Regions from separate parts of the Faecalibacterium sp. i25-0019-C1 genome, predicted to be linked through region 4. Evidence: predicted binding sites of a transcription regulator. Region 4 holds the regulator's gene; each other region holds the start of a gene.

Region 1 (7,896 bases), 650 kb from region 4:
TTTTTGCGGCAGAGCGGGCAGGCGATATCGTGGGTGATGGCCACCACCTCCAGAATAAACTGCGTGTCTGCGTCCAGCCCCTCCAGCTCACCAATGGTTTTGGCATAGGTCCACACGCAGCTCAGGTGCGTGATGTCATGGATATTCCCTTCGGAAAAGGCGATCATCTTTTCCATGATCTGTGCAATGGTCATCATTTGTTTCACTCCCGTTTTTAATACTTAAATGTTCACCTTGATAAACGCGAACTTATTCTTCAAATTTTTTATGACACTTTGGACATTCTTTAGGGATCGGCCTATAACCAACAAGCGAGCAACCGCAATAAGGACATTTCATCATGGTGAGATGATATACAATACCACCAACAGCAACCATTGCACCGATTAGCAGGCATAGGTTTACTCTGTACTCCTTTGCCGTCATTGCTCCTATTACTGCGAGCAATATTCCTATCATCAAAATGATCCAAGAAATGGCAGCCTGCTTTTGTGGGCTATTGTTTTTCATATAATCACACCCCTCCACAAATTCCGATTTATCAAATAAGAATTTCCGTCAATTTTTCTCTTGATGCGGCTCGTTTCTAAGAGTAGGAACGAACTGTTCTGTTGCCGGAGACGGACCATTCAGGTCGATCTCCGGCAGTATTTTTGTTATCGCCTATTAAAAAACAGCCGGAACGACTTTCTGCTGCGCTACATCGATGATGCCGTATGTATTCAGTCTGAGTTTTGGAATGACCGGAAGGCTGACGAAGGCGAGGGTCATAAAGATGCCGATATCTTCCGCTACACCATGTGCCTTGAGGGCATCGTTCAGCGCCTGCATTTTCGCCGCAACGCTCTCTGCGCTTTCGGTGCTCATCAATCCGGCCACCGGAAGCGCAAGTTCTGCCACGACCTGTCCATCTGCCACAAACGCAAGTCCGCCTTTGTTTTTCCGCACAGTGTTGCCGGCCAGCATCATATCGGTATCGTTGTCCCCTGCCACGATCAGGTTATGGGAATCATGTGCGATGCTCGATGCAACGGCTCCGCATTTCAGGCTGAAGTTTCCTAAAAAGCCAATACCCACATGGCCGGAGTGATGATGCCGCTCAAAAACGGCCAGTTTTACGATGTTGTGTTCCGGGTCCACACCGGGAGCTTTGCCCGGATGCCGTTGGAACGGGATGATTTTTTCCTCCGTAAGCAACTCGCCCCGGTTCAGGCAGATGACACGCTCCTGCTCCCCGCTTTCCCGAAGTTCCAGGTCCTGCAGTGTGATCTCATCCAGATCAAAGGAATCCATAACGTGGGAAAATCTCACACGGTCGATGTCAAGCGGTGCGGGTTTCAGCGTTTTTCCGTGCTCGGCCACCAGCGTGCCATTCTTGTAAACCTGTTCGACCATAAAGGATTCCAGATCAGAAACCACAACCAGATCTGCCCGGTACCCCGGTGCTACGGCACCGCGCTGCTTGAACCCAAAATACTGTGCCGGGACCAGCGTTGCCATTTTGACGGCCACTGCCGGGTCCGCCCCCAACCGGATCGCTTTACGGATGTTGGAATCGATGTGTCCGCTGTCCAGCAGGTCACCGGGGTGCTTATCATCTGTCACCAGCATACAGCGGCTGCAATAGGGCTCCCGGAACAGCGGCATCAGGGCCTCCATATTTTTGGCAGCCGTTCCTTCCCGGATCATGATGTATTGTCCGAGCCGGAGTTTTTCCATGGCTTCCTCGATGTTGGAGCACTCGTGATCGGACTGAACGCCTGCCGCAATATAAGCATTCAGGTCCTTAGCGCTCAAAAGCGGTGCATGGCCATCCACGATCTTTTCTGCTTCGGTGCAGTCGCGGATCTTCTGCAGGATCTTCGGGTCACAGCGCACCGTTCCATAGGCGTTCATCAGTTCCGCAAGCCCCAGCACGCGGGGATTGCCGTAGTAAGGCCGGAGCTGTTCTGCGTTCAGCACCGCGCCGGATTCATCCAGATCCGTAGCCGGAACACAGGAGGGCAGCATGAAATAAACCGAAAGGGTCAGATTTTTTGTCGTTTCCAGCATAAAATCCAAGCCTTCCAGCCCCGCAACGTTCGAGATCTCGTGTGGGTCTGTGACCACCGCAGTGGTACCGTGGGGCAGCACCGCCTGCTCGAAAGCCGGACCACAGAGCATGGAGCTTTCGATGTGGATATGCCCATCGATCAGGCCCGGGCAGACATATTTGCCGTGCAGATCAACTTCTTTCCGGCCATGATACGTGCCCACGCCCACGATCGAATTTCCGCTGATGGCAATATCAGCGGTGTCGATCTCATCGGTAAACACATTGATGATTCTGGCATTTTTCAAAACCAGATCAGCCAAAGCATCTCCTCTGCCTGCCGAGATCCGGCGTTTCAGTTCATCGGACTGCATAGAAACATCTCCTCTCTCTGAAGTTCGATTTTCTCACCTGTGGATTGGTTCCGCCATTATTCTACCACGCCTTGCCGCTGCGGAAAAGATGTCGGGAAACAAAAATGGCCCCGGAGGGCTTGTTACAGCTCTCCGGGGCCACTTTATGTGCGTTGTGTCTTGGCGCAGACCGTCAGCACTCCACTGCCACCTTGATCACGCCGTCCCGTTTCTTTTCAAACAGCTCGTAGCCCTCTGCGATCCGGCGCAGGGGGTAGGTGTGGGTGATGAGCGGTTCGGTATCGATCTTGCCTTCTGCGATGAGACGCAGCGTTTCTTCACAATCGCAGCCGTCCACGCCGCCGGTCTTAAAGGTGAGGTTTTTGCCGTACATTTCCGGCAGCGGCAGGGTCTGTGCCTTATCGTACAGCGCCACCACGGTCACGATGGCGTTGGGCCGTGCACACTCCCATGCCAGCCGGAAGGTGGAGTCTGCCCCTGCCACCTCCAGCACCACATCGGCCCCGCCGTGGTCGCTGTGGGCGCGCACAAAGGTGGCGCAGTCCTCCGGCTGCACCGTGAGCACCTGCGGGTAGTGCTGACGGATGAACTGCAGGCGGCTTGCGTCCTTTTCACAAACGATGATGCGCTTGGGGCTGTGCAGCATGACGCACAGCAGCGTGCAGATGCCGGTCGGCCCTGCACCGAGGATCAGCACGGTATCCTCGGGGGTGATTTCCGAGATGCGTGCCGCCCAAAAGCCGGTGGCCAGCACATCGCCCACCAGCAGCGCCTGCCGATCGGTAACGCCGTCCGGGATCTTGTTCAGTCCCTGATCCGCAAAGGGCACCCGGACATACTCGGCCTGCCCGCCGTCGATGCGGCAGCCCAGCGCCCAGCCGCCGTTTTGATTGGTGCAGTTGTTCACAAAGCCTTTTTTGCAGAAAAAGCACTCTCCGCAGAAGGTCTCCACGTTCACCGTCACCCGGTCGCCGGGTTTCACATTGGTCACCGCACTGCCCACTTCTTCTACGATGCCCACCATCTCGTGCCCTACCGTGATGCCGGGCACCGCCCGGGGCACGCTGCCGTGCTTGATGTGCAGGTCGCTGGAGCAGATGCTGGCAAGGGTCACTTTTACAATGGCATCCCGCTCGTGCTGCAGCACCGGCTTTGGTTTTTCCATCAGTTCAAATTTGCCCTCGGAAACATAGGTATAGGTCAGCATGCTTTTTACCTCCACGCGCTTTGATATTTCCGGACTTGAGTATACCACGCAGCTATGGCAAAGAGCAAGCCGCAAAAGGCCCGCCCTTTGCGGCAGCTCTCCGCCGATCAGATCTTGGGCTGATACTGCATGCTGGATACATTGTAAATGGTAACAAAAGCCTTGGGGTCTTCCCGGTTGATAAAGTTCATCAGCTTCTGATATTCGCTCTTGTCCACGATGGTAATGATCTCGTTGTGTTTTTCCAGATTGTATGCACCGATGGCCTCGTACATGGTCGCACCGCTGTGCAGGTCATGGAGGATGAACTGACGCAGCGCCTCCTCTTTTTCGGTGATGATGCAGACGCGGCGTTTGATGCTGTTATCAAAGATGAAATGGTCCAGCACGATGCCGTTGAAGTAAGTACCGAGGATACTCAGCACCACGGTCTTTTTATCGTAGACCAGGGCCGCGGAAAGCGCCACACACATTCCTGACAGAGACATGGCTTTTCCCAATTCCATGTGCAGGTACTTGTTCATGATCTTTGCCACAATATCCAGCCCGCCGGAGGATGCATTGCGGTTGAACAAAATACTCAGCCCGATGCTGACCACCAGAATATAGCACAGCACGTCCAGCTCCTGACTGCCGGTCATCGAGCCGAACTCCGGGAACAGCTTTTCAAACAGCCCCAGAAACACCGGCAGCAGCACACTGGTGTATACGGTCTTTGCGCCAAATTCTCTGCCACAGGTAAAGAACCCGATGATGAGAAGCACGACGTTCAGGATCATCGTAATGACCGACAAGGGCAGCGGCACAAAATTGGACAGCACGATGCCAAGGCCGGAAATGCTGCTGACGGATGTATGGCTCGGCACCAGAAAAAAGAAAACGCCCGCCGCAATGATCGCCACCGCCCCGGTCAGGACTGCCGTCTCCCTCAGGACTGCGCCGGTCTTTCCTTTTACATCACACATCTTTGTCCCCCTAAAATCAAATTTGTTTCACCGATCTCCTCATCTTTGTCGATGCGGACAAGGAGCTTACCGCCAAAGCGTTTGTATTCCATAGTGAAGTACCTCCATAAATTCCGAGTTGCTGTTCTCAGTATACCATGATTTTCCCTTGCGGAAAAGATAGCGAAACAAAAATGCCCCCGGAGGGCTTGTTGCGGCTCTCCGGGGGCATCTTATGTGCGTTGTGCCTTGGCGCACACGGTCGGCATTTACTCGATCTCGATCAGGTTCGGGTTCTCAGGCAAAGCCTTCGTCTGCTGAGGAGCAGGCAGCTCGATGTGCAGGACACCATCCTCGAACTTTGCGTGGATGTCTTCCTTCTTCACATCGCCCACGTAGAAACTGCGCGCGCAGGTGCCGGAGAAGGATTCGCGCCGCAGATAGCGGCCCTTCTGATCCTTTTCGTCGTTGCTGTGGCTGCGCACTGCCTGAATGGTCAGGTAGCCGTCGTTCAGATCCATCTGAACGTCTTCCTTCTTGCAGCCCGGCAGGTCAACCGCTACTTCGTAGCCGTTGTCCGTCTGTTTGACATCGGTCTTCATCATGTTTGCACCACGCTTACCAAAGGTATCACGAGCCTCACGGTTCATCATACGTTCCAGTGCAGCGTCATTCCAGAACGGATCGAAGAAATCATCGAACAGGTTTTCATGGAAAACAGTCGGCATAAGCATAAATCATTCCTCCAATCCCGGCGTTCGGGTCGGGGCAAAAAATCTGAAGCGTCCATTCAGAAGGGCTTTCCGGGGAGCCTAGCGGCTCTCCTTTTGCCCTTCCTCCTGAGCACGCCACTGTTATAGCACCGTTCATTAGCAGTGTCAATAGAAGAGTGCTAAAATTCATGAAAGAATAATACTTTTATAAAATCCTATGCAATCTTTTCGAAATTCAGTCGCATCATCGCATTTTATATCATCTTGGCAATCATGAAGCACAACAGCTCATATCCTTCCCGGATATCCTCCGGCAGACGTTTCAAAGTCTCGTCCCGCAGTTCCTGCGGCATCCCGTAAAAAGCTTCGGCAATGCCGCCGGTGATGCAGGCAAGGGTGTCGCTGTCGCCGCCCAGAGAGACCGCATTGCGAAGTGCATCCTCAAAACTGACGCTTTCCAGAAAAGCAATGATTGCTTCCGGCACAGTTTCCTGACAGGTCTCCACATGATGATAGGTCGGCCGAATTTCATCGCAGGTACGGTTCAGGTCATAACCGAAGGTCTGCTCCACATACCGCTTGATCTCCGGCTTGCTGTGGCCGGTACGGGCCAGAAAAATCACTGCCGCCGTGGCCTGCGCGCCCTTGATGCCCTCCGGGTGGTTGTGGGTGACTTCGGCGGTCACTTTTGCCATTTCCAGCGTTTTGTCCAGCGTATCGAACAGCCAGCCCGCTGCCGACACCCGCATAGCCGAGCCGTTGCCGAAACTGCCATAGGGATTCGGATTTTCTGCGTGCAGCCACCGGCGGAACATCCCGCCGTAACCGGCATGGGGATATTTACGGCCCCAGAGCCGCATTTCATGCTGCACTGCACAAAATGTTCTCTCCGGCAGACCCTTTCCGTCAATCAGACCAACTGCCACCGCAGCGGTCATGACCGTATCATCGGTGAAGTGCGATTTCTCGCTCAGCAGCGGAAAATCCTTGTGCTTGTAATTGTTGTGGTCAAATTCATAGGGACTGCCCACGATGTCACCCAAGATTGCTCCTAACATGGCTGTTTCCTCCCTTACCTATGATGCCGCTTCTGGAAATCGGCTTCGATTTGTTCTTTCCACTCTGCGCCGATGGACGCGCAGCAGGGTGCTTCCCGCATCCGGGAGACTGTCTCGCTGACAACGTGGTAGTTGACCGCCACGCCCTGTGCGTCATTCTCAAACCGCACAGCCCGGTCGGACGAGATGCCGAAGCGGGCAGCTTCCTTCACGGCGTCCATGTTGGCACCGAGGAACAGGAACTCCCAGCCGTACTGCTCTTTTTCCCGCTCGATCATCCGGCGGATCTTCTCATAGCCAAACCGCTTGCTGGCGTTTTCCAGCCCGTCCGTGGTGATGACAAAGATGACCTTTTCGGCACGCTCGTCCTCCGGCAGATGGCACTGGATTTATATGTGCCTCATTTCCGCGCAAACTGCGAGACCTGCGGCAGCAAGTTGATCTGCAACGGCTGCAGTGACTGTGGAAAATGCTTATAAAATAAAGGAGTTCTATCAATACAAATGGAACTTATGGCTGATCTGGTGTGCAATTTCATCCGGCAGCGGGCGGAAGCCGATGCAGGTCAGGGTCATGCCTTCTCCGTTTTCATCAAATTCTTCCGGCTCCAGCTCGGTGTGGCAGGCATCCCGGATAAGGAAGAAGTCTTTGTTTTCCACAAGGCCCAATTCCTCGGCAATGGTCTTTGCTTTCAGCAGTTGATTGCGGTTCTTTGCCCCGCAGATAGTTTTGGTAAAAGAGCCATCGAACCATTCTTCATAGGTTGCTTTCTCCAACATGATTTCTGCCCGATAGCCGGTAATTTCTCCGTCTTTCTCAATGGGTTTCACGCTCTGTCCCATGCCGATGGGGTCGGTGAGGAATGCCAGCGAAGCGTGGCAGCACTGCGCCGCCAGCTTACCGGGAGACATCTGCAGGTCTTTTCGGGCAATGATGAGTTGACGCATTTTCTCTCCTTCTTACGACAGCTTGATCTTCAAATCTGCCAGCAGATTCACCGCTTCCGGCAGCGAAAATTTCGCATCCTTCAGGCGGCTGCCCAGAATGTCCACCTTATAGCCTGTAGCATCCCGGAAATCCGCCTTGCGCAGGTCACACTGGTAGAATTCCGTTTCGTGAAGTTCCACTCCCTTGAAATTCGCCAGCTGCATCTCGCATTTGGCAAACATGGAGCCGACAATTTCGTTGCCGTCCGAAAAGTCGAAGCGGTTAAAGTTCATTTCGGTGAAGGTGTTATATTTCAGACTACACTCTTTCAGCGTGTGGATAGGGTCCGGGAAGGCACCGTTGGACATCAGCGGTGCCCACTCGATTTCATTCAGGCGGCAGTCCTCAAAATCCAGCGACTGCACCGAAGAATGAGTGCTGCGCAGACCTGTGATCTCACACCGCACGAATTTGCACTCATTCAGCGTGGTATGATCCAGTTCGCACTTGGTAAAAGAGCAATCCGCAAACACGCAGTCGGTAAAGTCGCAATCCTCAAAAGCCTCCTCGGTGAACGACAGGTCAGCAAACCGTTCACCTTCACAATAACGCTCTGTCATAAAATTCTCCTGTCAGCGCAG
Region 2 (7,896 bases), 1.1 Mb from region 4:
CAGGATGCGGGCCACGAAAGGCCCCAGACGGGGCTCGCAGGCGGCCCAGTCCTCCCCTTCCAGCAGGGGGGCCAGAGCGGGATACTGCTCCACAAAGAGCACCCAGAAATCGTCCTGCACAGCGTCCAGCAAAGCCGCTGCCAGCGCGGCCCGGGCCTCGGCCCGCTGGCCGAAGCGCAGCTGCGCCGCCGCCAGCTGGATGCGGGCCTGCAGGCCCACCAGACCGTAGTGCATGGCCTCGCACCGGCGCAGCAGACCCTCGCTGTGGGCAATCACCTTCACGTACTCCCCCTGCGCCAGCCAGATCTGCTGCTCGATGAGGGACATCATGGGGCGGCAGGGCCCAAAGAAGCTCACCTCGGCCAGCTTGTGCTCCCGGAACAGCTCCGGGGCCTGCTCCGGCCTGCCCTGCAAAGCGTAGAAATAAGCGGCGATGCTCTCCAGCAGATGCACCTGCACCCCGTCGTGCTTTTGCAGCAGGGCGGCGCGCTTGGCGGCAAAATCGTACCCCTCTTTCCCCTTGCCGCACAGGGCCAGCCGCAGGGCCAAAAAGTCGTAGCAGAGGGTCATGTTCTCCTGCCCGGCGGCGTCGGCCCGGGCCCGCTCCAGCAGCACAGCGGCTTTCTCCCACGCCCCCTGCAGGTAGGCGGCCTCCGCGTCCATCAAAAGCTCGGCCCCCTGGCCGTGGCCGTTGGTGATTTTATAGTAATGGGGCATACACTCGTACATTTCGGCCAGTTCTTTGCCCAGCTCCCCGGGGGCGCGGTAGTACATCATCAGCACCGAGGGGGAGCCGAAGGTCCAGCTGCCGCTGTTGCGCAGGGTGACGGCAGGGCGGCTCATCTGGCGGCTGGCGCTGCGGTGGAGGCGGCTCATCTGGGTGATGTCGTTGTAGAACAAGAAGCTCTGGATGAGGTCGCACTCCCCCAGCAGGTTGCCCCGCTCGGTGGCGGGCCACTCGGGGTGTTGGGCCACGGCGGCTTCCAGCAGGGCTTTCAGCTCCATCATTTTGGGGATCTGCTGCCAGGTGAACATCCGGCGCATCAGCACCAGAATGGCCAGCGGGTGGCGCTGCAGCGCTTCCACCGGGCAGCGGTCCAGCCGCTGCAGCAGCTCGGCGGGGCTGAGGGAGGCAAGCAGATCCCCCGCGTCCGCCTCGATGACGGCAAGGGCTGCATCGCGGTCGCCGCAGTGCTCAAAGGCCTGCAAAGCGTGGAGGTACTGGGCTTTTTGGGCATACCATCGGCCATACCGCTGCCAGACCTCCGTTTGCCGGGCGGCGGGCAGCTGGGCAAAGAGCCGCTCGGCGCACTCTTTCATCATGTGGTGGAAGCGGAAGCTCACCCCGTCCGGCAGGCGGGTGACAAAGGCGTTTTGCTGGGTGAGGGCCCGCAGCACCTCCTCCGCGTCGGGCAGGGCGGTGACAGCCCGGGCCATCTCCACCGTGAACTCATCGGCCAGCCCCATCACAGCGAGGAAGCCCCGGGTCTTCTCGGGCAGGGACTCCAGCATAGCGGCGGTGAACATGGCGTAGATGTCCGACCCCGGCTGCAGCAGGCTCCCCCGCTCGGCCAGGGCATGGAGGTTCAGGTAGACGGCGGAGAACCACCCCTCGCAGGAGCGCAGCAGGCTCTCGGCCTGGGCGGCGGTGATCTCCACGCCGCAGCGGTGGGTGTAGGCCAGCAGCTCCTCCCGGTTCAGGCGGAGGCCGTCGGCCTCGATGTGGTGGAGTCGCCGCCCCAGCCGCACCACCTGCTCCCCGGGCAGAAAGCGGTTGCGGCTGGCCACGATAAGGTGGACGTTCTCGGGCAGGCGGTAGGCCAGCCGACACAAAAACTGCGCCACCCGCTCGTCCTCCAGCAGATGGAAATCGTCCAGAAAAAGATAGTAGGGCGTTTTGCCACCCAGCGCGGCACACAGGTCCTCCAGCAGCAAAGCCGCGCCGCTGGCGTCGGCGGGGCAGTCGTAGCCCTCCAGCACCGTCAGCCCGGCGGCGGCAAAGGCCTTCTGCACGCTTTTCCAGAAGATGGAGCGGTTATCCGAGTAGATGCTGGCTTGCAGCACCACGGCCCCCGCCTTGGCCTGCTCTGCCAAGAACCAGCGCACCGCCGTCGTTTTACCGTAGCCCATGGGGGCCACCACCGCCGTGAGCGCACAGGACGCTATGGGCCGCAGCGTCTCCCGCATTCGGTCCGAGATGTAGATGATGTTCAGGTTCTGCCTGTTTCTGGCCATGCGCGTTCCCCTTTTCCTTATGCTAAGGCTATTGTAGCACATTTGCGGCGAAGAGAAAAGTGCGGCAGGGATGCAAAAAAGCAGGCAGAGCCTTCGCCTTTGCGAAAAGTTCTGCCTGCGTTCTTTTTATAAATTGGGATTCTTGGGAGCGGCGGTTTTGGCTTAGTACATGCCGCCCATACCGCCCATGTCACCGCCTGCAGCAGCGGGTGCAGCAGGGGGTTCCGGCAGATCAGCGACCAAGCTTTCGGTGGTCAGCACCATCTCAGCGACGGAGGCTGCGTTCTCCAGAGCGGAACGGGTGACCTTGGTGGGGTCAACGATGCCAGCAGCGATCATATCGTCCACAAAGACCTCGTTCTGAGCATCAAAGCCGTAGTTGGGCTTGTTGGCAGAGATGATCTTGTCGATGATGACACTGCCTTCCAGACCGGCATTCTTAGCGATCTGGCGCAGAGGAGCTTCCAGAGCCTTCAGAACGATCTTGGCACCGGTGCGCTCGTCGCCTTCCAGCGTGTCGCACAGCTCACGCACAGCGGGGATCGCATTGATAGGAGCAGTGCCGCCGCCGGCAACAACACCTTCCTGAACAGCAGCCTTGGTTGCGTTCAGAGCATCCTCGATGCGCAGCTTCTTGTCCTTCATCTCAACTTCGGTAGCAGCGCCGACCTTGATGACGGCCACGCCGCCAGCCAGCTTTGCCAGACGCTCCTGCAGCTTTTCACGGTCGAAATCGCTGGTAGCGGCCTCGATCTGGCTGCGGATCTGAGCGATGCGGGCTGCGATGGCATCCTTATCGCCTGCACCGCCAACGATGGTGGTGTTCTCCTTGGAGACCTTCACCTGACGGGCATGGCCCAGCATCTGGACGGTAGCATCCTTCAGCTCATAGCCCAGATCGGAGGAGACCACGGTGCCGCCGGTCAGGGTTGCGATATCCTGCAGCATTTCCTTACGGCGGTCGCCAAAGCCGGGAGCCTTGACAGCGCAGACGTTCAGGGTGCCGCGCAGGCGGTTGACGATCAGAGTGGACAGAGCCTCGCCCTCAATGTCCTCAGCCACGATCAGCAGTTTCAGACCGTTCTGCATCACCTGCTCCAGCAGAGGGACCAGATCCTGAATCACGCTGATCTTCTTATCGGTGATCAGGATAGCGGCGTTGTCCAGATCAGCCACCATCTTGTCGGTATCGGTGACCATATACGGGGTGAGGTAGCCGCGGTCGAACTGCATGCCTTCCACGATCTCGTTGTAGGTCTCAGCGGTGGTCTTGTTCTCCTCAATGGTGATAACACCATCGGAGGTGACCTTCTCCATAGCCTCGGCGATCAGACGGCCGATCTCGGGGTCGCCTGCAGAAATAGTGCCGACGCGGGCGATATCGTTGCTGTCCTTCACCTTCTGGCTGTGAGCCTTGATGGTCTCAACAGCCTTGGCAACAGCCTTGCTCATGCCGCGGCGGATATCCATGGGGTTTGCACCGGCGGTGACATTCTTCATGCCCTCGGTGACCATGGCCTGTGCCAGAACGGTTGCGGTGGTGGTGCCATCGCCTGCTGCGTCGTTGGTCTTGGTAGCGACTTCACGCACCAGCTGTGCGCCCATGTTCTCGAACTCGTCCTTCAGCTCGATCTCCTTGGCAATGGTCACGCCATCGTTGGTGATGACCGGTGCACCGAACTTTTTGCCCAGCACCACATTGCGGCCCTTGGGGCCCAGGGTGATCTTAACGGTGTTTGCCAGGGTATCGATACCGGCACACAGTGCCTTGCGGGCATCCTCGCCCTGCTTGATCTGCTTAGCCATAATCAAATCGCTCCTTTAAAGCTCAATTTTCAAATATCAGAGGGGAAACCGCTCAGTCCTCAACGACTGCCAGGATATCGCCCTGACGGACGATGGTGCACTCTTCGCCGTCCACCTTGACCTCGGTACCGGAGTACTTGCTGGTGAGGACCTTGTCGCCGACCTTCACAGTCATCTTGACTTCCTTGCCGTCCACAACGCCGCCGGGGCCGACAGCGATGACCTCAGCCACCTGAGGCTTTTCCTTAGCACTGCCGGTCAGGATCAGACCGCCCTTGGTGGTCTCCTCAACCTCAACAGCCTTAATGACAACACGGTCTGCAAGAGGAATGATCTTCATAGTTCTTGCCCTCCTATAGTAAAAATATAATTTAAAACTTTGCTGTGTCCAAAGGGCCTCGTGTCGGCTCTTTGGTTCTTTAGCACTCCATTTCTCTGAGTGCTAAGTGTATTGTACTCATCTTGACCCAAAAAATCAAGACCTTTTTTGCTTCTTTTTGTTAAGAATTTATGACAGATGAAAAAATCAGCCGTACAGCGAAAAAGAGACAGCTTTCTCTTGGGCAAAAAAAGCTGTCTCTTCTTCTGGTTTTTCATGTTCGGTCTGCACTCTGTGCCGTCCTCTGCGCTGCAAAGCGCTCAAAAGCAGGCTTTGGCAGAAGGATGCGCCCTGCCAGCGGCTGTACCTGTACAGTGATCTGCTCCTTGGGTGCGCATTCACCGTCTGCCGTGGCAACGATCGGCCCACGGCCATCCGCAGCGCGCAGGCTCACCTGCTTTGCGCGGCGGTAAATGAAATACGGCTCTGCAGCCCTGACGAGCTGACCGTTCTGGAAGTGCTTGCCGCTCTTGTACATTCCCAGCAGCTTTGCAATGGTCACGCGGCTCACCTTGCGGATGATATATACATCCAGCCAGCCGTCGTCGGGCTGTGCTTCCGGCGCTGCACAGAAACCGCCGCCATAGGTGCGGCCATTGCAGATGGCACACATCAGGCAGTCCACATCCAGCGTTTCACCATCGATGGTATACTCCACCCTGCGGCCGATGTGCCCGCACAGCTGTTCCACAATGGAAAGCACATAAGCCATCTCGCCGCCGCACAGCGGGATGCGCCGGAACTTCGGGATGCCGTAGGCAACCTGCGCATCCAGACCGGCAGCGCAGATGGTGGCCGAAAGGCCAAGGCTGGTCTGCATCAGATCGATGCTCACCGGCCCACCGGCCAGCTGGGCATCCAGATCCAGAAACTCTTCCTTTGTACCAAAGGTGCGCAGAAAATCGTTGCCGCTGCCAAAGGGCAGACAGCCCACGGCTGCATTTGCATAGCCATAGATCCCGGTGAGCGCTTCGTTGAAGGTGCCGTCGCCGCCGGCAGTGAAGACCCGCAGTTCTTCCCCGCTCTGCCGGGCCTGCTGCGCAGCGGCATTGGCCAGCTCCCGGGCATGACCGGCGTGATTTGTGACCTGAATGGTATACTCTTCCGGCGCAAGCCCTGCACGCGCGGCGGCAACATTGATCTGCTGCGGCAGCGTACGGGTGCAATCGGCCTTACCGGCAGTTGGGTTCAAAAGAAACAATGTGCGCATGGACTTCCTCCTGCAATTCTGTTGCTTCTATGATAACAGAAAACCAAAAGGATGCAAGAGCCAATCTCACAATGTCCCTGCCCCGTACGCACAAAAAAGGAGCGGATGTCTCCGCTCCCCCCTGCAGACAAAAAAATACCGCCCCGGGTCTTGTAACTCAGGGCGGTCCTTTTGAGCTTCAGATGCTTTACAGTGTTGCGGTTTCGTCCTCCCGCAGGACGATAGCACCATCCGCCGAGCAGTCCGCTGTCCAGTGCTGGCCCACGCAGGCCGTGCCGGATGCGATCTGATCCGCAAGTGCCTGTTCCACTGCCCTGTCCACTGCGCGGCGCAGTTCTCTGGCCCCGTAGGCAGAGCGGGCCTTTGCTGCCAGCGCCTGCCCTACCCGCGGTGTGTGATGCAGCTGGTAGCCGCTGCGGGCGGCACGCTGCTCCAGCTGGCACAGCATTTTTTCGGCAATGGCGCACAGGCTGTCGTCGGCCAGCGGACGGAATACGATCATCTCGTCCAGACGGCCTGCCAGCTCTGGCCGGAACCACTTTTTTGCCTCCTCAATGGCCTGCGCAGACTGCTTTTCAAACACGGCTTCGCTGCCCGCCGCAAAGCCCAGCGGCGTGCTCTGACCCGCCAAAAAACGTGCGCCGAGGTTTGAGGTGAGCAGTACAATGGTGTTGCGGAAATCCGCCTTGCGGCCCATGGCATCGGTCAGCTGGCCATCTTCCAGTATCTGCAAAAGGATGTTTTGAATGTCCGGGTGTGCCTTTTCGATCTCGTCAAACAGCACCACACTGTAAGGGCGGCGGCGCACTGCTTCGGTCAGCTGTCCGCCCTCGTCATGGCCCAGATAGCCCGGCGGCGCACCCAGCAGCCGGGCAGCGGTGTGCTGCTCCTGATACTCCGACATATCAAATTTGAGCAGGGCTTTTTCGCTGCCGAACCAGCTGACCGCCAGCGCCCGGGCAAGAGCCGTTTTGCCTACTCCCGTGGGGCCAAGAAACAGCATGGCACCCATGGGCCGGCCCGGCTCGCCAAGACCGGTGCGGCTGCGCCGGATGGCACCTGCCACCGCAGCCACAGCCCGGCTCTGGCCCACGATCTCGGCGTTGAGACGTTCTTCCAGCTTGTCCAGCCGTTCCCGCTCCTGCTCACCTACCCGCTCCACCGGCACACCGCTGGCCTGCGCCACCACATGGGCGATATCGTCCGGCATCAGCGTGGGCTTTGACTGCTTTGCCTGCTCGGCCCGGATGCGTGCCGCCGCACAGGCTTCGTCCATAAGGTCGATGGCCTTATCCGGCAGAAAGCGCCCCGGCAGATACCGCACCGAAAGCTCCACCGCAGCCTGCAGCGCTTCCGGCGGAAGGCAGACATTGTGGTAGCACTCATAGCGCGGCGCAAGCCCATTGAGGATATCCAGCGCCTGCGCAGGCGTAGGCTCCTCTACCTGCACCTTGCCGAAACGGCGTTCCAGTGCGGCATCCTTCTGGATGTGGGTGCGGAACTCTTCGGTAGTGGTAGCGCCGATAATTTGTATCTCGCCCCGGGCCAGCACCGGTTTTAAGATGCTGGCTGCATCGATGGCACCCTCCGCTGCACCGGCACCCACGATGGTGTGGAACTCGTCCACGAACAGGATGGAGCTGCCGTCCCGCACCAGCTCTTCCAGCAGGTTCTTGAACCGCTCCTCAAAGTCACCGCGGTATTTGGTGCCCGCCACAAGGCTGGCCATATCCAGTGCCAGCAGACGGCGGCCCTTGAGCGCACGGGGCACACGATCCGTGGCAATGCGCTGGGCCAGTCCTTCGGCAAGGGCGGTCTTGCCCACGCCCGGCTCCCCCACAAGGCAGGGGTTGTTCTTCTGACGGCGGCATAAGATCTCCACCATGCGGTCCAGCTCTGCTTCCCGGCAGAACACCGGGTCCAGTTCCCGTTCCGCAGCACGGCGGGTCAGATCCCGGCAGTACTTATCACTGGCGCGGCTGCCGCGCGGCGCACTGACCGTGGTCCGCATCTGATACGGCAGTACGAACTGCCCGGACAGCTGGCGGCACTCCCGCACGGCATCTGTGAGCTGCACGCCCATGGATGCCAGCAGGATGCCTGCTGTGCAGCCGTCATCCTCCAGCATGGCGCAGAGCAGATGTTCCGGCTCGGCCCGGTTCAGGTGCGCGTTCTGTGCCCCGATGATGGCGTAATCCATGGTGCGCTTGAGGTCCGGCGCAAGGGCGTAGCGATCCAGATGCAAAGCCGGTGCGCGGCGGCTCTC
Region 3 (7,896 bases), 150 kb from region 4:
GGCAAGGGCCGCATGGTCGACCTCATCAGCCAGGAGTATGACATCGTTGCACGTTATCAGGGCGGCAACAACGCCGGTCACACGGTCAAGAACGAGCGCGGCAAGTTCGTGCTGAATTTGCTGCCCTCCGGCATCCTGCGTCCGAACGTGGTCTGCGTTATGGGCAACGGCATGGTCATCGACCCGCATCATCTGGACGGCGAGATCAACAAGCTGCGGGAGCAGGGCGTTGAGATCAGCCCGGCAAACCTGAAGATCTCCGACCGTGCAACCATCACCATGCCCTACCATGTGGAGCAGGACGGTCTGGAAGAAGCACGTCTGTCCAAGACCGGCGCACAGTTCGGCTCCACCAAGCGCGGCATTGCCTACGCTTACGGCGACAAGTACATGAAGAAGACCCTGCGCATGGGCGACCTGCTGCATCTGGACGACGCTGTGAAGAAGCGCCTGGTCACCATGGTGGATTCCAAGAATCTGGTCATGGAGGGCAGCTACAACGCAGCTCCCATCAGCGTGGATGAGATGTGGGCATGGCTCGAAAAGTATGCCGCCATCTTCAAGGATTACATCTGCGATGTGGGCCAGTATCTGGCCGATGCAGACGCTGCAGGCAAGAAGGTCCTGTTCGAGGCTCAGCTGGGCGCTCTGCGCGACATCGATTTCGGCATTTACCCCTATACCACCTCTTCCAACGTCATCGGTGCCTACGCTCCCATCGGCGCAGGCATCCCGGGCCACAAGCTGCACAACTCCATCGGCGTCATGAAGGCTTACTCCTCCTGCGTGGGTGACGGCCCCTTCACTGCCGAGCTGGCTATGACCGAAGAGGAAAAGCACGACCTGCGTGAGGCTGGCCACGAGTACGGTGCAGCCACCGGCCGTCCCCGCCGCGTTGGCCCCATCGATCTGGTGGCAAGCCGCTACGGCGTGTTCTGCCAGGGCTGCGATGAAGTTGCTCTGACCCTGCTGGACGTGCTGGACTACATGGAAAAGATCCCCATGGTCACTGCCTACAAGCTGACCGATGGCAGCACCACCACCCGCTTCCCCATGGGCGAAGCTCTGGACACCGCACAGCCCGTGGTGGAGTACCTGCCCGGCTGGCACTGTGATATCACTGCAGCCCGCAAGTGGGAAGACCTGCCCAAGGAAGCACGCGATTACGTGGAATATCTGGAAAAGGCTGTCGGCTGCAAGATCACCTACATCTCTGTGGGTGCCGAGCGTGAGGCTTATATCCACCACGTATGATCCCCTGCAAAGCTCCTGAATGATTCAGAAAAGGAAGCGTCACAGATGTTTGATATCATTACCGACAGCGCATGCGACCTGACGCTGGACACTGCCAAACAGCTCCAAATCGAGGTCGTGCCCTTCTATGTCTCGCTGGACGGCGAGCACTACCGCAAAGAAGGCAAGGAGATCGCCGTGCGGGACTTCTACCAGTTCATGGTGGACAACCCTTCGGCCTACCCCAAAACCAGCCTTGCTTCCATTGAGGACTTTGAGCAGGCATTCCGTGCCCATGCTGCTGCTGGCCGGGATGTGCTGTGTCTGGTGTTCACCAGCAAGATGAGCGGCTGTGTGGGCAGCGCCCGCAATGCCCGGGATCTGGTGCTGGAAGATTTCCCCGATGCCCGCATTGAGGTCATTGACAGCGCGGCGGCTACCGTTACCGAGTCCACCATGGTGGAAAACGCCGTGGCCATGCGGGACGCAGGCTGCACGCTGGACGAGACTGTGACATGGCTGGAAGCAGAGAAAGCTACCAACCAGATCTTCTTCACGGTAGGCAATCTGGACTATCTCATTAAGGGCGGCCGCATCGGCAAGGTGACGGGCCGTGCAGCCAACATGCTGGGCATCAAGCCGATGATCCTGTTCAAAGATGGCGAGATCTTCTCCGGCGGTGTGGCACGCGGCCGACAGAAGAGCTTTGAAAAAGCGCTGGAACAGCTGATGAACTATCTGGATGCCCACGGCGGCACCCCGGACGACTACCGCATCACCGTAGGCTACGGCTACGACGAAGAGGAAGGCAAGCGCCTGTGGATGCAGACCCGCGCGGCCCTGCGTGCAAAGTACCCCGGCGCACAGTGCGAAGTGGGCCTGCTGCAGATCGGCTGCACCATTGCCGTGCACACCGGCCCCTATGCGCTGGGCATGGGCGTGATGCGCCGCTGGAAAAAGCAGGGCTGATATCTTTATACAAAAAGGCAAGACCACCGCACAAACGTTGTGCGGTGGTCTTTTTTTAGCCCCCGCAGGCGCTTTTTTCCTATTTGCAAACTTTTTATGAACCCTATTGACAAAGTGGGAAAACAGGAGTATAGTTTTAGCAGTCAAACAGATAGAGTGCTAAAACAAGTAAAACCAGTTCGGCAGGAGGTGCTTGAAACCGTGAAACAACTGAAGAATAGCCGCTGCTTCCCGTTCGGCAGCATCTCTGCACCGGGCTTTTAGCAGATGGATATCGTGTCCGCTAAAATAAACCTTCCGGTATGAATGGAGGCTTGACTTTATGAATACCAATCAATATACACAGAAAACGCTGGAAGCTCTGCAGGCAGCGCAGCAGCTGGCTGTGGAGTACCAGCACAATCAATTGGAACCTGAACATCTGCTGCACGCCCTCGCTTCGCAGGAGCAGGGCCTGATCCCGCAGCTGCTGCAGAAGCTGAATGTTGACCCCGGTAGTTTTGCTGCCGCCGTGGCCGAAAAGCTTTCGGCTCTGCCCCGGGTCTCCGGCTCCGGCCGTGACCCCGACAAGGTCTATATCTCGCAGGCTGCCGATAAGGTGCTCAGCGCCGCCGCCCGAGAAGCCAAGGCCATGAAGGACGACTATATCAGCGTGGAGCATGTGTTCCTTGGTCTGCTGGACGAGCAGACCCAGAACACCACCGAGTTGTTCCGTGCGTTCAGCATCACGAAAGATAAGTTCCTGCAGCAGCTCACAGCAGTGCGCGGCAACCAGCGCGTCACCAACGACAATCCCGAGGAGACCTACAACGCCCTGCAGAAGTATGGTCAGGATCTGGTAGATCTTGCCCGCAAGCAGAAGCTGGACCCCGTCATCGGCCGTGATCAGGAGATCCGCAACGTGATCCGCATCCTGTCCCGTAAGACCAAGAACAACCCCTGCCTGATCGGTGAGCCCGGCGTTGGCAAAACCGCCATTGCAGAGGGCCTTGCACAGCGGATCGTGCGCGGCGATGTGCCCGAAAACCTGAAGGACCGCATCGTGTTCAGTCTGGACATGGGCGCTCTGGTGGCCGGTGCAAAGTACCGCGGCGAGTTCGAGGAGCGCCTGAAGAGCGTGCTGAACGAGGTGAAGAAGAGCGAGGGCAAGATCATCCTCTTCATCGATGAGCTGCACACCATCGTGGGTGCCGGCAAGACCGATGGTGCCATGGACGCAGGCAACCTGCTCAAGCCCATGCTGGCCCGGGGCGAGCTGCACTGCATCGGTGCCACCACGCTGGACGAGTACCGCCAGTATATCGAGAAAGACCCCGCTCTGGAGCGCCGCTTCCAGCCGGTACAGGTGGATGAGCCCACCGTGGAGGACACGATCTCCATCCTGCGCGGCCTGAAGGAACGCTACGAGGTGTTCCACGGCGTGAAGATCAACGACAGCGCCCTGATCGCCGCTGCCACCCTTTCCGACCGCTATATCACGGATCGTTTCCTGCCGGATAAGGCCATCGACCTTGTGGATGAAGCCTGCGCCATGATCAAGACCGAGATGGACAGTATGCCCAGCGAGATGGACGATCTGGCCCACCGCATCACCCAGCTGCAGATCGAGCAGGTGAGCCTGAAAAAGGAGACCGATGCCCTGAGCCAGAGCCGCCTGAAGGATCTGGAAAAGGAGCTGGCCGAGCTGCAGGACAAGTTCCGCAGCATGAAGGCAAAGTGGGAGAACGAGAAGAACGCCATCGGCAAGGTGCAATCCCTGCGTGAGCAGATCGAGCAGACCAATGCCGACATTGAAAAGGCTCAGCGCGAGTACGACCTGAACAAGGCTGCTGAGCTGAAATACGGCAAGCTGCCCCAGCTGCAGAAACAGCTGGAAGAGGAAGAGAAGATCGCCGCCGCCAAGAAGGAGGACAGCCTGCTGCGTGACCGCGTGACCGATGAGGAGATCGCCCGCATCGTGGCCCGCTGGACCGGCATCCCGGTGGAGAAACTGGTGGAGGGTGAGCGCGAGAAGCTGCTGCATCTGGACGATGTGCTGCACCAGCGGGTCATCGGTCAGGACGAGGCTGTGACCAAGGTGAGCGAGGCCATCCTGCGCAGCCGCGCCGGTATCGCCAACCCCAACCGCCCCATCGGCAGCTTCCTGTTCCTCGGCCCCACCGGCGTTGGCAAGACTGAGCTGGCCAAGGCACTGGCACAGGCCCTGTTTGACGATGAGCGCAACATGGTGCGAATCGATATGACCGAGTATATGGAGAAGTTCAGCGTCAGCCGTCTGATCGGCGCGCCTCCGGGATACGTCGGTTACGAAGAGGGCGGCCAGCTGACCGAGGCTGTGCGCCGCAAGCCCTACAGTGTGGTGCTGTTCGATGAGGTGGAAAAAGCCCATCCCGATGTGTTCAACATCCTGCTGCAGGTGCTGGACGATGGCCGCATCACCGACAGTCAGGGCCGCACCGTGGACTTCAAGAACACGGTCATCATCCTCACCTCCAATCTGGGCAGCGACATCATCCTGAACGATCTGGAGCAGCGCCGCGCCAACGGCTCCAACGAGCTGAGCGAGGAAGCAAAGCATCAGATCGACCAGCTGCTGAAGAGCAAGTTCCGCCCCGAATTCCTGAACCGTCTGGATGAGATCGTCTACTACAAGAGCCTGACCAAGGACGAGATGCGCAAGATCGTGGATCTGCAGCTGCAGGATCTGCGCAAGCGCATGGAGGAGGGCAAGCACCTCAAGCTGGAGGTCACCACCGCTGCCAAGGACTTCATCATCGATTCTGCTTACGACAGCGTCTATGGCGCACGTCCCATCAAGCGGTTCATCCAGAGCCGCGTGGAGACCCTGATCGCCAAGGCCATCATTCAGGGCAGCTATACCGAGGGCAACACCCTGACGGTAGACTGCGAGAATGGCGCTTTGACCCTGCGATAATGTAAATTTTACCTGTTCTGTACGGACTTTGCGGCAAGAAAGCTTGCACCACCGTACAGAATATGGTATGATTACAAATAACATTGATGTGCTTTTCATCGCGGAACAGCAACGATGGGGAGCACATTTTTGTATACGGAAAGAACTCCTTCCGTCATCGCGCGGCAAGGCTCCCTCTTTGAGGGAGCTGGTTGCGAAGCAGACTGAGGGAGTCTGTTCTTTAATAAAAACAGAAAGTTGAGTGTGATTTCCCTTTTTATGGACGATGGCAGTATTACGCTTTTGGCGGCACTGATCATTCTGGTGGCATTTTCCGCCTTTTTCTCCGCCTCTGAGACCGCATTTTCTTCCCTGAACCAGATCCGCCTGAAAAGCCGCGCCGAGGACGGCGATTCGGCAGCAGCCCGCGTGCTGGCTATGTCGGAAAAGTACGACAAGCTGCTCTCCACCATCCTCATCGGCAACAATATCGTCAACATTGCCGCAGCATCCATTGGCACAGTGCTGTTCACCCGCCTGCTGGACCCGGAGCGGGGCGCGACGGTGTCCACCTTCGTGCTGACCATTGTGGTTCTGATCTTTGGCGAGGTGACCCCCAAGAGCCTTGCAAAGGAGATGCCGGAGACGGTTGCCACGGCGGTTTCGCCCTTTTTGAACCTGCTCATGATCCTGTTTACCCCGCTGACCTGGCTGTTCACCCAGTGGAAGCGCCTGCTGGGGCATTTCATCCGCAGCACCGAGGAGGACACCATCACTGAGGGTGAGCTGATGACCATGGTCAGCGAGGCCGAGAACGACGGCGAGCTGACCGACCGGGAAAGCCAGCTCATCCGCAGCGCCATTGAGTTCGACGATGTGGAGGTGGAGGAGATCCTCACGCCCCGCGTGGATGTGATCGCGGTGGAGGACGATCTCTCGCTGGATGAGGTGGCCGATACCTTTGCGGAATCGGGATATTCCCGTCTGCCCGTTTACCACGGCACCATTGATAACATCATCGGTGTGGTACATGAAAAGGACTTTTACCTTGGCCGTCTGCGCAAGGATACCACGCTGGAAGACCTTGTGAAGCCCACCCTTTATACCACTGGCTCCACCCAGATCTCCCAGCTGCTGCGCACCCTGCGTGAGCAGCACCATCACATGGCGGTGGTGGTGGACGAGTACGGCGGTACCGAGGGCATCATCACGCTGGAAGACATTCTGGAAGAGCTGGTGGGCGAGATCTGGGACGAGCACGACGAAGCGACCGAGGACTTCCGTAGGCAGTCGGATGGCAGCTGGATCGTGCTGGGCAGTGCCGGTGTGGACGACCTGTATGAGAGGCTGGGCCTGCCGGAGGATGAGGATATCGATTCCAATACGGTGAACGGTCTGGTGCAGGAAAAAACCTGCCATCTGCCCAAGGTGGGCGACCGGTTCACGCTGGGCGAGTACGACGGTGTCGTTACCCGCACGGCCAAGCGCCGCGTGACCGAGGTGCGCCTGACCCCGGCGGAAAAGCCGGAACCGAAGAAGGAAGAAGACGAAAAGCCGCACTTCAACCGGCTGACCAATAAGTAAATCTAAGGGAGGATGCCGTTTTCCAATACGGCCCTATCCTGTGAAAAAGCAAACTCCGGCAGACTGCAGTCTGCCGGAGTTTGCTCTATAAAAATAATTGTTCCGCTGAATATGGCTAGAGCGAAGCGGAAGCCATTAAATGGTTTTGCTTTCCGCCTGCAGATAGGTATACAATGCTCCCACCTGATTGGCTTCGCTGCTGAAATGGCAGGGCACGATCTCGCAGCGGGGCAGACCGATCATGTAAGGTGATTCCCCACGGGAAGCAAACAGCCCGGCATATACCCGGCGCAGACTGTCCAGCAGCAGCGGCTGCTTGCTGATGCCGCCGCCGATGGCTACCTTTTCCACATCCAGCAATACGGTCAGGTTGTAGATCTGCACGGCCACCATCTTGCAGAACCGTTCCAGCACTTCCAGCGCTTCCGGCTCGGCGGCATTGGCGGCATCAAAAAAGAGTTTACCGTTCATGGGGGCATCGGCAGGCAGGCCCTTGCGGGCGCGATACCACTTGAGCAGGTATTTGGTGCTGCACTGGCAGGCCATGGTTTTTTCGGCATTCTCCCACTCGTCGGCGTTGGTGTTCACAAAGCTGTACTCTCCGGCGGTAAAGTGCACGCCGCGCACCAGCTGGCCATTGGCAATGATGCCGCCGCCCACGCCGGTGCCGATGATAAACACTGCCGCATTGCAGCAGCCCTGCAAGGCACCGGCCCGCAGCTCTGCAATGGCTGCAGCCTTGCCGTCGTTTTCCAGCGTGACACGGCAGCCGCATCTTTCGCGCACCAGCTGCCCCACCTGCGTGCCGGTGTTGTACAGAAGTGCCCCGCCGTTGGAGACATAGCCGGTGTTGGCATCCACAAAGCCGGGCAGCGCCATGGCGATACCGGCCACTTCATCCTTATGCGGTGCATACAGAGCGTATATTGTGTCGAGAAAATGCTCCTGCGTATCCTGCGGCGTGGGCACGGAACCGGCATCGAAACGGTTCATCTGCTCGTCCATGACCGAATATTTGATCTCGGTGCCTCCTACGTCAAAAACCATGACCTTCATTGCTGTTCCCTCCGCAAAGCTGATCTTCTTCCTTATTATGGCAAATGCGTGCAAAAAAGTAAAGCCATCCGCAACATGCCGCGAATAGCTTTACTTTAATTTAGAGCTTGCTCAGCTGCGGGCCCTGTGCGGTATCCTTG
Region 4 (7,896 bases):
TCAGCAGCTTTGGCCTTTCTGCCGTTATGTCTCTGGGCATCATCTACTTCTAATTTTCAGGAGTACACCAAAGGGCTTTTTGCGGCGGCTCTTCAACGGAAGAGCCGCCGCTTTTTTTATCAAACCTAAAAAAGGAGTTTTGCTTTATGACGAACGCCATTACTTATCCTGCTGCATACAATGTTTTGTCCTGCGAAGAAATGACCTACACCGAGGGCGGCGTAGGTGTTGTGGAAGCCGCCATGGCATGGTTCCCGCTGTACGGCTGGTACAAGGCTGTTTCTGCCATCCACGATTACCGCAAGGCAAATATCAACTCCAACTGGGTGGAAAACGGCATGAACGCTCTGGTTGCCCATGCTGAAAAAAGCCCCACGAACACCATCCATGACATCGGCTGCAGCTTCTGGTTCATTGGTTCCTGCGCAACCATCATTGGCCTTGTGCCCAACGCCCTGTTGATCTTCGGCAACTAAGTCCCGGTCTCTGTTCTGAAAAAGCAAAAGCGGCGGCACCTCCCGTTTGGGAAGTGCCGCCGCTTTTTATGTTATGCGGTTTTCAGTCTCAGTTGTTGAACATGTCCTTCAGCTTTTTGAAGAAGCCCTTGCGCTTTTCGTAGTTTTCTTCTTTCAGGGTGCCCTCGAACTTCTTCAGGGCCTCCCGCTGGGTCTTGTTCAGCTTCTTGGGGATCTCCACCTCGCACTTGACGTACATATCACCGCGGCCGCGGCCATTCAGGTACTGGATGCCCTTGCCGCGCAGGCGGAAGGTGGTGCCGCTCTGGGTGCCCTCGGGCACGGTGTACTCCACCTTGCCGTCAATGGAGGGCACCTGCACGGTGTCGCCCAGCACAGCCTGACTGAAGGTGATGGGCACGGTGACCCACACATCGTAGCCGTCGCGCTGGAACACCTCGCTGGGGCGCACCGTGACCATGACGATCACATCACCGGCAGGACCGCCGTTTGCACCGGCATCGCCCATGCCGCGCAGTGCAAAGCTCTGGTCGTCGTCGATGCCCATGGGGATGGACACCTCCAGCGTCTTTTTAGCAGCCACCTTGCCGCTGCCATGGCAGACCTTGCAGGGATTCTTGACCAGCTTGCCCTTGCCGCCACAGCGGGAGCAGGGCTGCTGGGTCTGCATCACGCCAAAGGGGGTGCGCTGCTGACGGATCACGAAGCCGCGGCCGCCGCAGTCCGGGCAGGTCTCGGGGCTGGAACCGGCGGCACAGCCGCTGCCGTGGCACTCGGTGCACTCCTGCTGGCGGGTGATGGTGATGTTCTTCTTGCAGCCGTGCACGGCCTCGTCAAAGCTCAGGGTGATGCGCACGCGGATATCCTGACCCTTGCGCGGTGCGTTGGGGTTCGCCTGACGGGACGAACCGCCAAAGCCGCCGAAGCCGCCGCCAAAGATATCGCCGAAAATGTCACCCAGATCCACGCCGTCGCCGCCAAAACCGCCAAAGCCGCCCGCACCGGGGCCGCCGCCGTTCTGTGCTGCATAGGCAGGGTCAACACCTGCAAAGCCGTACTGGTCGTACAGCTGGCGCTTCTTCGGGTCCGAAAGCACCTCGTTTGCTTCGTTTACTTCCTTGAACTTTTCCTCGGCGTTCTTATCGCCGGGGTTATAGTCCGGGTGGTATTTCATTGCAAGCTTGCGGTATGCCTTTTTGATCTCGGCATCGGTCGCAGTCTTGGATACCCCCAGCACTTCGTAGTAATCACGCTTTTCCTGTGCCATATCCACTCACCTCTCCGGGAACGTTTGATCCGGGAAACGCCCCGGTTGGTTCCTCGCTCTATAACCAGCAAGAGCCGCTCCGGCAAAACCGGAGCGGCTTTTGCTATTCCACGCGTGCGTCCGCCGGTTTGGCCGGGCACACACTGCTGTGTTTTTTATCAGACTTCCTTGAAGTCGGCATCCACAACGCCGTCATCACCCGGCTTCTGCTGGTTGTTTGCACCTGCGTCGGGGCCGGGCTGTGCACCGGCAGCCTGCTGTGCGGCAGCGGCTGCCTGATACATCTTCTCGAACACCTGGCTCAGAGCTTCCTGCTTTGCCTTGATGTCGTCCACGTTGCCGGACTGAACAGCGGTCTTCAGGTCGGCCAGCTTGCTCTCGGCCTCGCTCTTCACGTCGGCGGGCAGCTTGTCGCCGTTCTCCTTCAGCATCTTCTCGGTCTGGAACACCATCTGGTCGGCACCGTTGCGGATATCGACCTCTTCACGCTTCTTCTTATCGTCGGCAGCAAACTGCTCAGCTTCCTTCACAGCCTTGTCGATGTCCTCCTTGGACATGTTGGTGGAAGCGGTAATGGTGATGTTCTGCTCCTTGCCGGTGCCCAGATCCTTTGCGCTGACCTTCACGATGCCGTTTGCATCGATATCGAAGGTAACTTCGATCTGAGGCACACCACGGGGAGCCGGAGCGATGCCGTCCAGATGGAAGACACCCAGGCTCTTGTTGTCGCGTGCGAACTCACGCTCGCCCTGCAGAACGTTGACCTCAACAGAGGGCTGGTTGTCTGCAGCGGTGGAGAACACCTGACTCTTGTGGGTGGGGATGGTGGTATTGCGGTCGATGATCTTGGTGCACACGCCGCCCAGAGTCTCAATGCCCAGGCTCAGCGGGGTGACATCCAGCAGCAGCAGGCCCTTGACATCGCCCTGCAGCACGCCGCCCTGAATGGCAGCACCCACGGCCACGCACTCATCGGGGTTGATGCCCTTGAAGGGCTCGCAGTTCAGTTCCTTCTTGACTGCATCGTAGACAGCGGGGATACGGGTGGAACCACCGACCATCAGGACCTTCTTCAGGTCAGAGGGACGCAGGCCTGCATCCTGCAGAGCCTTGCGGACGGGGCCCATGGTGCGATCCACCAGATCAGCGGTCAGCTCGTTGAACTTTGCGCGGGTCAGGGTCATATCCAAGTGCTTGGGGCCGGTAGCATCAGCAGTGATGAAGGGCAGGTTGATCTGGCTGCTCATTGCGCTGGACAGCTCGATCTTTGCCTTCTCGGCAGCTTCCTTCAAACGCTGCGCAGCCATCTTGTCCTTGCGCAGGTCGATGCCGTTCTCGGTCTGGAAGGCATCTGCCATCCAGTTGATGATGCGCTCATCGAAGTCATCGCCGCCCAGATGGGTATCACCGTTGGTGGCCAGAACCTCGGTAACGCCGTCGCCCATCTCGATGATGGACACATCGAAGGTGCCGCCGCCCAGATCGTAGACCATGATCTTCTGGTCTTCTTCCTTATCGATGCCATATGCCAGAGAAGCGGCAGTAGGCTCGTTGATGATACGCTTGACGTTCAGGCCTGCAATGGTGCCTGCGTCCTTGGTAGCCTGACGCTGGCTGTCGTTGAAGTAGGCAGGAACGGTAATGACAGCCTCGGTAACAGGCTCGCCCAGATAAGCCTCGGCATCAGCCTTCAGCTTCTGCAGGATCATAGCGCTGACCTGCTGGGGAGTGTACTCCTTGCCGTTCAGGGTCACCTTGTGGTCGGTGCCCATGAAGCGCTTGATGGAAGCAACGGTGTTCTCGGGGTTAGTGATGGCCTGACGCTTTGCCACCTGACCCACCAGACGGTCGCCGGTCTTGGTAAAGCCGACCACAGACGGGGTGGTGCGTGCACCCTCAGAGTTTGCGATAACAACGGGCTCGCCGCCCTCCATGACAGCCACGCAGCTGTTGGTAGTACCAAGGTCGATACCAATGATCTTACTCATAATGAAAACTCCTCTCGAAAGAACAAATCGTATTGTTTATGTGATGCTCAAATGTTTGTAAGCGGATGTTATATTCAAAACCCTTTCGGGTTTCTGCTTTGTTATTCGGCCACTACAACGGTCGCATGGCGGACGATCTTATCGCCCAGCTTGTAGCCCTTCTGGTAGACCGTGATGACGGTGCCGCTCTCCTGTCCGTCCGGGGCGGGGATCTGCTGCACTGCATTCATGAAGTTGGGGTCAAAGGGCTTGCCCAGCGCCTCGATCTCCTCCACATGGAGGGCATCCAGCGCCTTGGCGGCCTTGTCCAGCGTCATGGTCACGCCCTTTTTGTAGTTCTCGTCGGTGGTGGGGGCGTTGGCCGCCATCTCCAGCGTATCCAGAATGGGAATAATCTGGTTCACCGCAAAGGAAATGCCATCGTTGAACTTCTGGTCGGCTTCGCGGGTGGAGCGCTTGCGGTAGTTCTCGTACTCCGCTGCCATGCGCAGCAGCTGGTCTTTGGCCTGTGCAGCGTTGGCTTCGGCAGCATCCAGCTTTGCCTTGACGGCTTCCAGCTCACGGGCCTTCTTGTTGAACCAGCCGCCGTCCTTCTTCTTGTCATCCTTCGGGTCGGCAGCTTCAGCAGCAGGTTCCTGTTCGGGTGCTGCCTGCTGGGCCTTTTCCTCGGGAGCCGTTTCGGGCTGCTCCGCTTCCTGAGCCGGAGCCGTCTTTTTTGCTTCTTCGCTCATTCCAGATCCTCCTTATAGATCACAGTCCGCCGCGGTACGGCAGCCTGCGGGGTGTCTTTTCGTTTGCCGCTCATTCCTTCGCCAAGCTGATCTGCAAAGTAATGCAGCAGCGGCATCAGCTTCTGGAAGGGCATCCGGGTGGGGCCGATCAATGCAATGGAGCCCCACAGGCCTCCGCCCACCAGATACCGGTCGCTCACGATGCACAGGCCCGGGATCTGCGGTTCCAGATCCTCGCCCAGCAGCACGCTCTCACTGCGTTCTACCGGAGGTGCGATCAGGCCAGCGGCCTGCTCCTCGTCATTCAGCAGTGTGAGGATGTCGCCCACCTTGCCGTCCAGCTGGGGCCAGTCCAGCAGATACTGCTCGCCGCCCAGAAATACGTGGGGCTTGACGGAATCCTGCAGGATGGCCGCTGCCGCGCTGATGACAGGCACCAGCTCCGGGTCGATCTGGCTGCACAGCTCTGCCAGCAGCCGGGTGGAAAGATCCACCGGCGCTACAAAGGTAAGGTTGCGGTTGAGCAGTGCAGCAAGTGCTGCCGCATTCTCGCGGGAGAGGCCGGTGCGCACCCGTGCCACACGGGTACGAACGTAACCGGCCGTGGTAACGGCCAGCACAGCCGCTGCGCTGCGGCCCACCTGAACCACTTCATAGTGGGCGATGCACAGGTCTTCGGCGCACGGGGTGCTGATGGCGGCGGTGCAGCCGCTGATGGCGGCCAGCGCCTTGGCGGCACCTGCGGCCAGCTTTTCCGGCTCATGGTCGAGGCTTGCGAACACCGCATCCACACGGGCGCGGCTCACACGATCCAGCGGCTGATCGTCGGTCAGCAGATTATCAAGGTAGTAACGGTAGCCCTTGGCGCTGGGCACACGGCCCGCGCTGGTGTGGGGCTGCTCCAGCAGACCCAGCTTTGTCAGCGCCGCCATCTCATTGCGAAGCGTTGCGCTGGAAACTGCCATGTCAAAGTAGTTTGCCAGCACGCTGCTGCCAACGGGCTCGCCTTCGAGACCATACAGCGCCACGATCGCCTGCAAGACTCGCTGCTTGCGTGCATCCATCGTCATAGCGCCTGCCTCCTTTTTGCGTTCGCTTTGTTTGTTTAGCACTCCTTGTTCCTGAGTGCTAAGACCATTATAGCCAATTTTCCGGTGCTGTCAAGCCCCTTGGAAAAATGTTTTAAAAGATTCATAATTCTGTCATAAACGAAGAAAGCGCCCTCCTTATTATAAGGAAAGCGCTCCGGCATGTTCTTTACTCTTCCATCTGCCTTGCCAGAAATGCCGCCGCCACATTCACGGCCTTGAGCTGGGCGGCATCCGGCGTGGCCGTGCGGTCTTCGGTCAGCAGGGCCACCACGCCGGTCACATCGCCCGCCGCAATGATGGGTGCGGCGCACAGCACTGCTCGGGGCGAGCCTTCGCAGGGCAGGATGCACTTTTCGGCAATGCCCTCGCTCTGGTACAGCCTGCGGCCATCCATCAGCTTTTCCAGCGGCTGGCTGATGCTGCGGTCGGCCAGCTCCCGCCGGCCGGAGCCGCTCACCGTAAGGATGCGGTCACGGTCGGCCACCAGTGCAGTCAGCGCAAAGCTTTTGCTGAGCACCTCGGTATACTGGGCCGCTACTGCGTTCATCTCGCCAATGGGCGAATACTTTTTAAAGATCACCTCGCCGTCGCCCGTGGTGAAGATCTCCAGCGGGTCGCCGCGGCGGATGCGCTGGGTGCGGCGGATCTCCTTGGGGATCACCACCCGGCCCAGCTCGTCGATGCGGCGCACGATTCCTGTTGCTTTCATGTTTTTGCTCCTCCGTTTCCTTAAAAATGCCTGCAGCACTAGTATCTGTCAGGCCGGGCCATTTATACCTGCTGCCCCCGCGCAAAAAGACCTGCACGGAAAGCTGCCTCTTCGTTGCGTTTCCGGCAGGGTTCTGCTACAATGATACAAAAAGCCGTTTTCATAAGCACAGCACCCCGCTTATGAAGACAGATCCTAAAATTCTGCTGAGAAAGGCAGGTGTCCGGATGCCGAACATCCTCATTCTGGGCGGCGGTGCCGCCGGTCTTGCAGCCGCGCTTGCGGCGGCACAAAGTGCCCCCGCTGCACAGGTCATTGTGCTGGAGCGCAACCCGAAGCCGGGCAAAAAGCTGCTTGCCACCGGCAATGGCCGTTGCAATCTGGATAACACCGGCATTGCGCCGGAGCTGTATTTCACTGCCGACCCGGCAGCACTTCGTCCGCTGCTGGATGCCGTAAATACCGCCGACCCGCTGCGCTGGTTCCGTGCGCTGGGGCTTTACACCCGCACCGACGAGGCGGGCCGGGTGTATCCGTACTCCAATCAGGCGGCGGACGTGCTGGCCCTGCTGGAGCACCACCTTGCGCAGCACCATGTGCAGCTGCGCACAGGCTGCACCGTGCGCACCCTGAGCCAGAGCCGCAGCGGCTACGCCGTACAGTTCGAGACGGCAGAGGGCTCTGCCGAAACGCTGCGCGCCGATGCCGTCATCTGCGCCATGGGCGGCGAGGCAGGGCCGCAGTTCGGCACCGACGGCTTTGGCACCCGGTTCGCCGCCCAGTGCGGCGGCAGGGTGGAGCCGCTGTACCCCTGCCTGACCGCCCTGCAGTGCGCAAAGCCCCGCAAAGCGCTGGCTGGCATCCGTGCCAAGGCAGCAGCATCCCTGCTGGACGGTACCCATGTGCTTGCCTGCGAGAACGGCGAGGTACAGTTCACCGATTACGGCCTTTCCGGCATCTGCATCATGCAGCTGTCCGGCCTGCTGGCCCCGGGCCGCGGCCCCAAGGCTCCTGCTGTGGAGCTGGACCTCTTCCCGGCAGTGGACGAAACCGCACTTGCCAGCCTGTTTGCGGCCCACGCCGCCCAGACGGCAGGGGGCAGCGCCGCTGACTTCTGGCTGGGCCTGCTGAACCAGAAGCTGGGCCGTACTGTGTGGTCTGCCGCCGGGCTGCAGGACAGCGACGCGCCTGCCGTGCTCACCGCCGCACAGTGGCAGAAGCTGGCCCACACCGCCAAGCACTGGCGCTTTGAGGGGCTGACCCCCTGCAGCTGGAAGCAGGCCCAGACCACCGGCGGCGGGCTGGCCCTGCGGGAGGTGGATCAGCACTTCCAGTTCAAGGGCTGTCCGGGCCTTTACTTTGTGGGCGAAACGCTGGACTGCGCGGGCAGCTGCGGCGGTTTCAACCTGCACTGGGCGTTCGGCTCCGGCCTTGTGGCCGGGCGCAGCGCTGCAGGCCATGCTGCAGCAGGCCGTGCTCTGCCAAAAGCCTCCGCGCCCGCAAAGAGCAGGAAAAAGCCGCACAGGTAAAAATGAGCTTTAAATTTTCAACAAAAGCTTGACATCTTGTGCAGATCGCATTATCATAAAGACAATAAAGGTTTGTTCAGAGGATTGAGCAGAACAAGCAAGGGG

Evidence for each region. Region 4 encodes HrcA, which represses chaperone genes, less so after heat shock. Its sites were predicted from a motif close to TGTTAGCACTCNNNNNNNNNGAGTGCTAACA; they were not measured.
Region 1: ACGHUK_RS04280 (Hsp20/alpha crystallin family protein) is a predicted target of HrcA. The motif match lies at 5,425-5,455, and genes of this name have one in related genera.
Region 2: groES (co-chaperone GroES) is a predicted target of HrcA. The motif match lies at 4,459-4,489, and genes of this name have one in related genera.
Region 3: clpB (ATP-dependent chaperone ClpB) is a predicted target of HrcA. The motif match lies at 2,337-2,367, and genes of this name have one in related genera.

What each region holds. Positions count from the first base shown of each region.
Region 1 covers NZ_AP031428.1:866,480-874,375, reverse strand. Annotated here, with positions in the region: gene ACGHUK_RS04305 (HD domain-containing protein) at 1-197, opposite strand, end outside; gene ACGHUK_RS04300 (hypothetical protein) at 250-510, opposite strand; gene ade (adenine deaminase) at 667-2,406, opposite strand; gene ACGHUK_RS04290 (alcohol dehydrogenase) at 2,579-3,613, opposite strand; gene ACGHUK_RS04285 (YitT family protein) at 3,721-4,578, opposite strand; gene ACGHUK_RS04280 (Hsp20/alpha crystallin family protein) at 4,827-5,291, opposite strand; gene ACGHUK_RS04275 (ADP-ribosylglycohydrolase family protein) at 5,525-6,328, opposite strand; gene ACGHUK_RS04270 (hypothetical protein) at 6,343-6,606, opposite strand; gene ACGHUK_RS04265 (aminoacyl-tRNA hydrolase) at 6,823-7,275, opposite strand; gene ACGHUK_RS04260 (pentapeptide repeat-containing protein) at 7,288-7,875, opposite strand; gene ACGHUK_RS04255 (low molecular weight protein-tyrosine-phosphatase) at 7,888-7,896, opposite strand, start outside.
Region 2 covers NZ_AP031428.1:1,272,567-1,280,462, reverse strand. Annotated here, with positions in the region: gene ACGHUK_RS06360 (LuxR C-terminal-related transcriptional regulator) at 1-2,235, opposite strand, end outside; gene groL (chaperonin GroEL) at 2,398-4,041, opposite strand; gene groES (co-chaperone GroES) at 4,094-4,381, opposite strand; gene ACGHUK_RS06345 (diacylglycerol kinase family protein) at 4,635-5,630, opposite strand; gene ACGHUK_RS06340 (ATP-dependent Clp protease ATP-binding subunit) at 5,818-7,896, opposite strand, start outside.
Region 3 covers NZ_AP031428.1:366,715-374,610, forward strand. Annotated here, with positions in the region: gene ACGHUK_RS01810 (adenylosuccinate synthase) at 1-1,254, shown strand, start outside; gene ACGHUK_RS01815 (DegV family protein) at 1,300-2,202, shown strand; gene clpB (ATP-dependent chaperone ClpB) at 2,525-5,137, shown strand; gene ACGHUK_RS01825 (HlyC/CorC family transporter) at 5,396-6,700, shown strand; gene ACGHUK_RS01830 (ROK family protein) at 6,836-7,756, opposite strand; gene cysS (cysteine--tRNA ligase) at 7,857-7,896, opposite strand, start outside.
Region 4 covers NZ_AP031428.1:219,652-227,547, reverse strand. Annotated here, with positions in the region: gene ACGHUK_RS01110 (hypothetical protein) at 1-53, shown strand, start outside; gene ACGHUK_RS01105 (hypothetical protein) at 147-476, shown strand; gene dnaJ (molecular chaperone DnaJ) at 565-1,743, opposite strand; gene dnaK (molecular chaperone DnaK) at 1,902-3,731, opposite strand; gene ACGHUK_RS01090 (nucleotide exchange factor GrpE) at 3,833-4,462, opposite strand; gene hrcA (heat-inducible transcriptional repressor HrcA) at 4,459-5,532, opposite strand; gene ACGHUK_RS01080 (stage V sporulation T C-terminal domain-containing protein) at 5,720-6,262, opposite strand; gene ACGHUK_RS01075 (aminoacetone oxidase family FAD-binding enzyme) at 6,490-7,791, shown strand.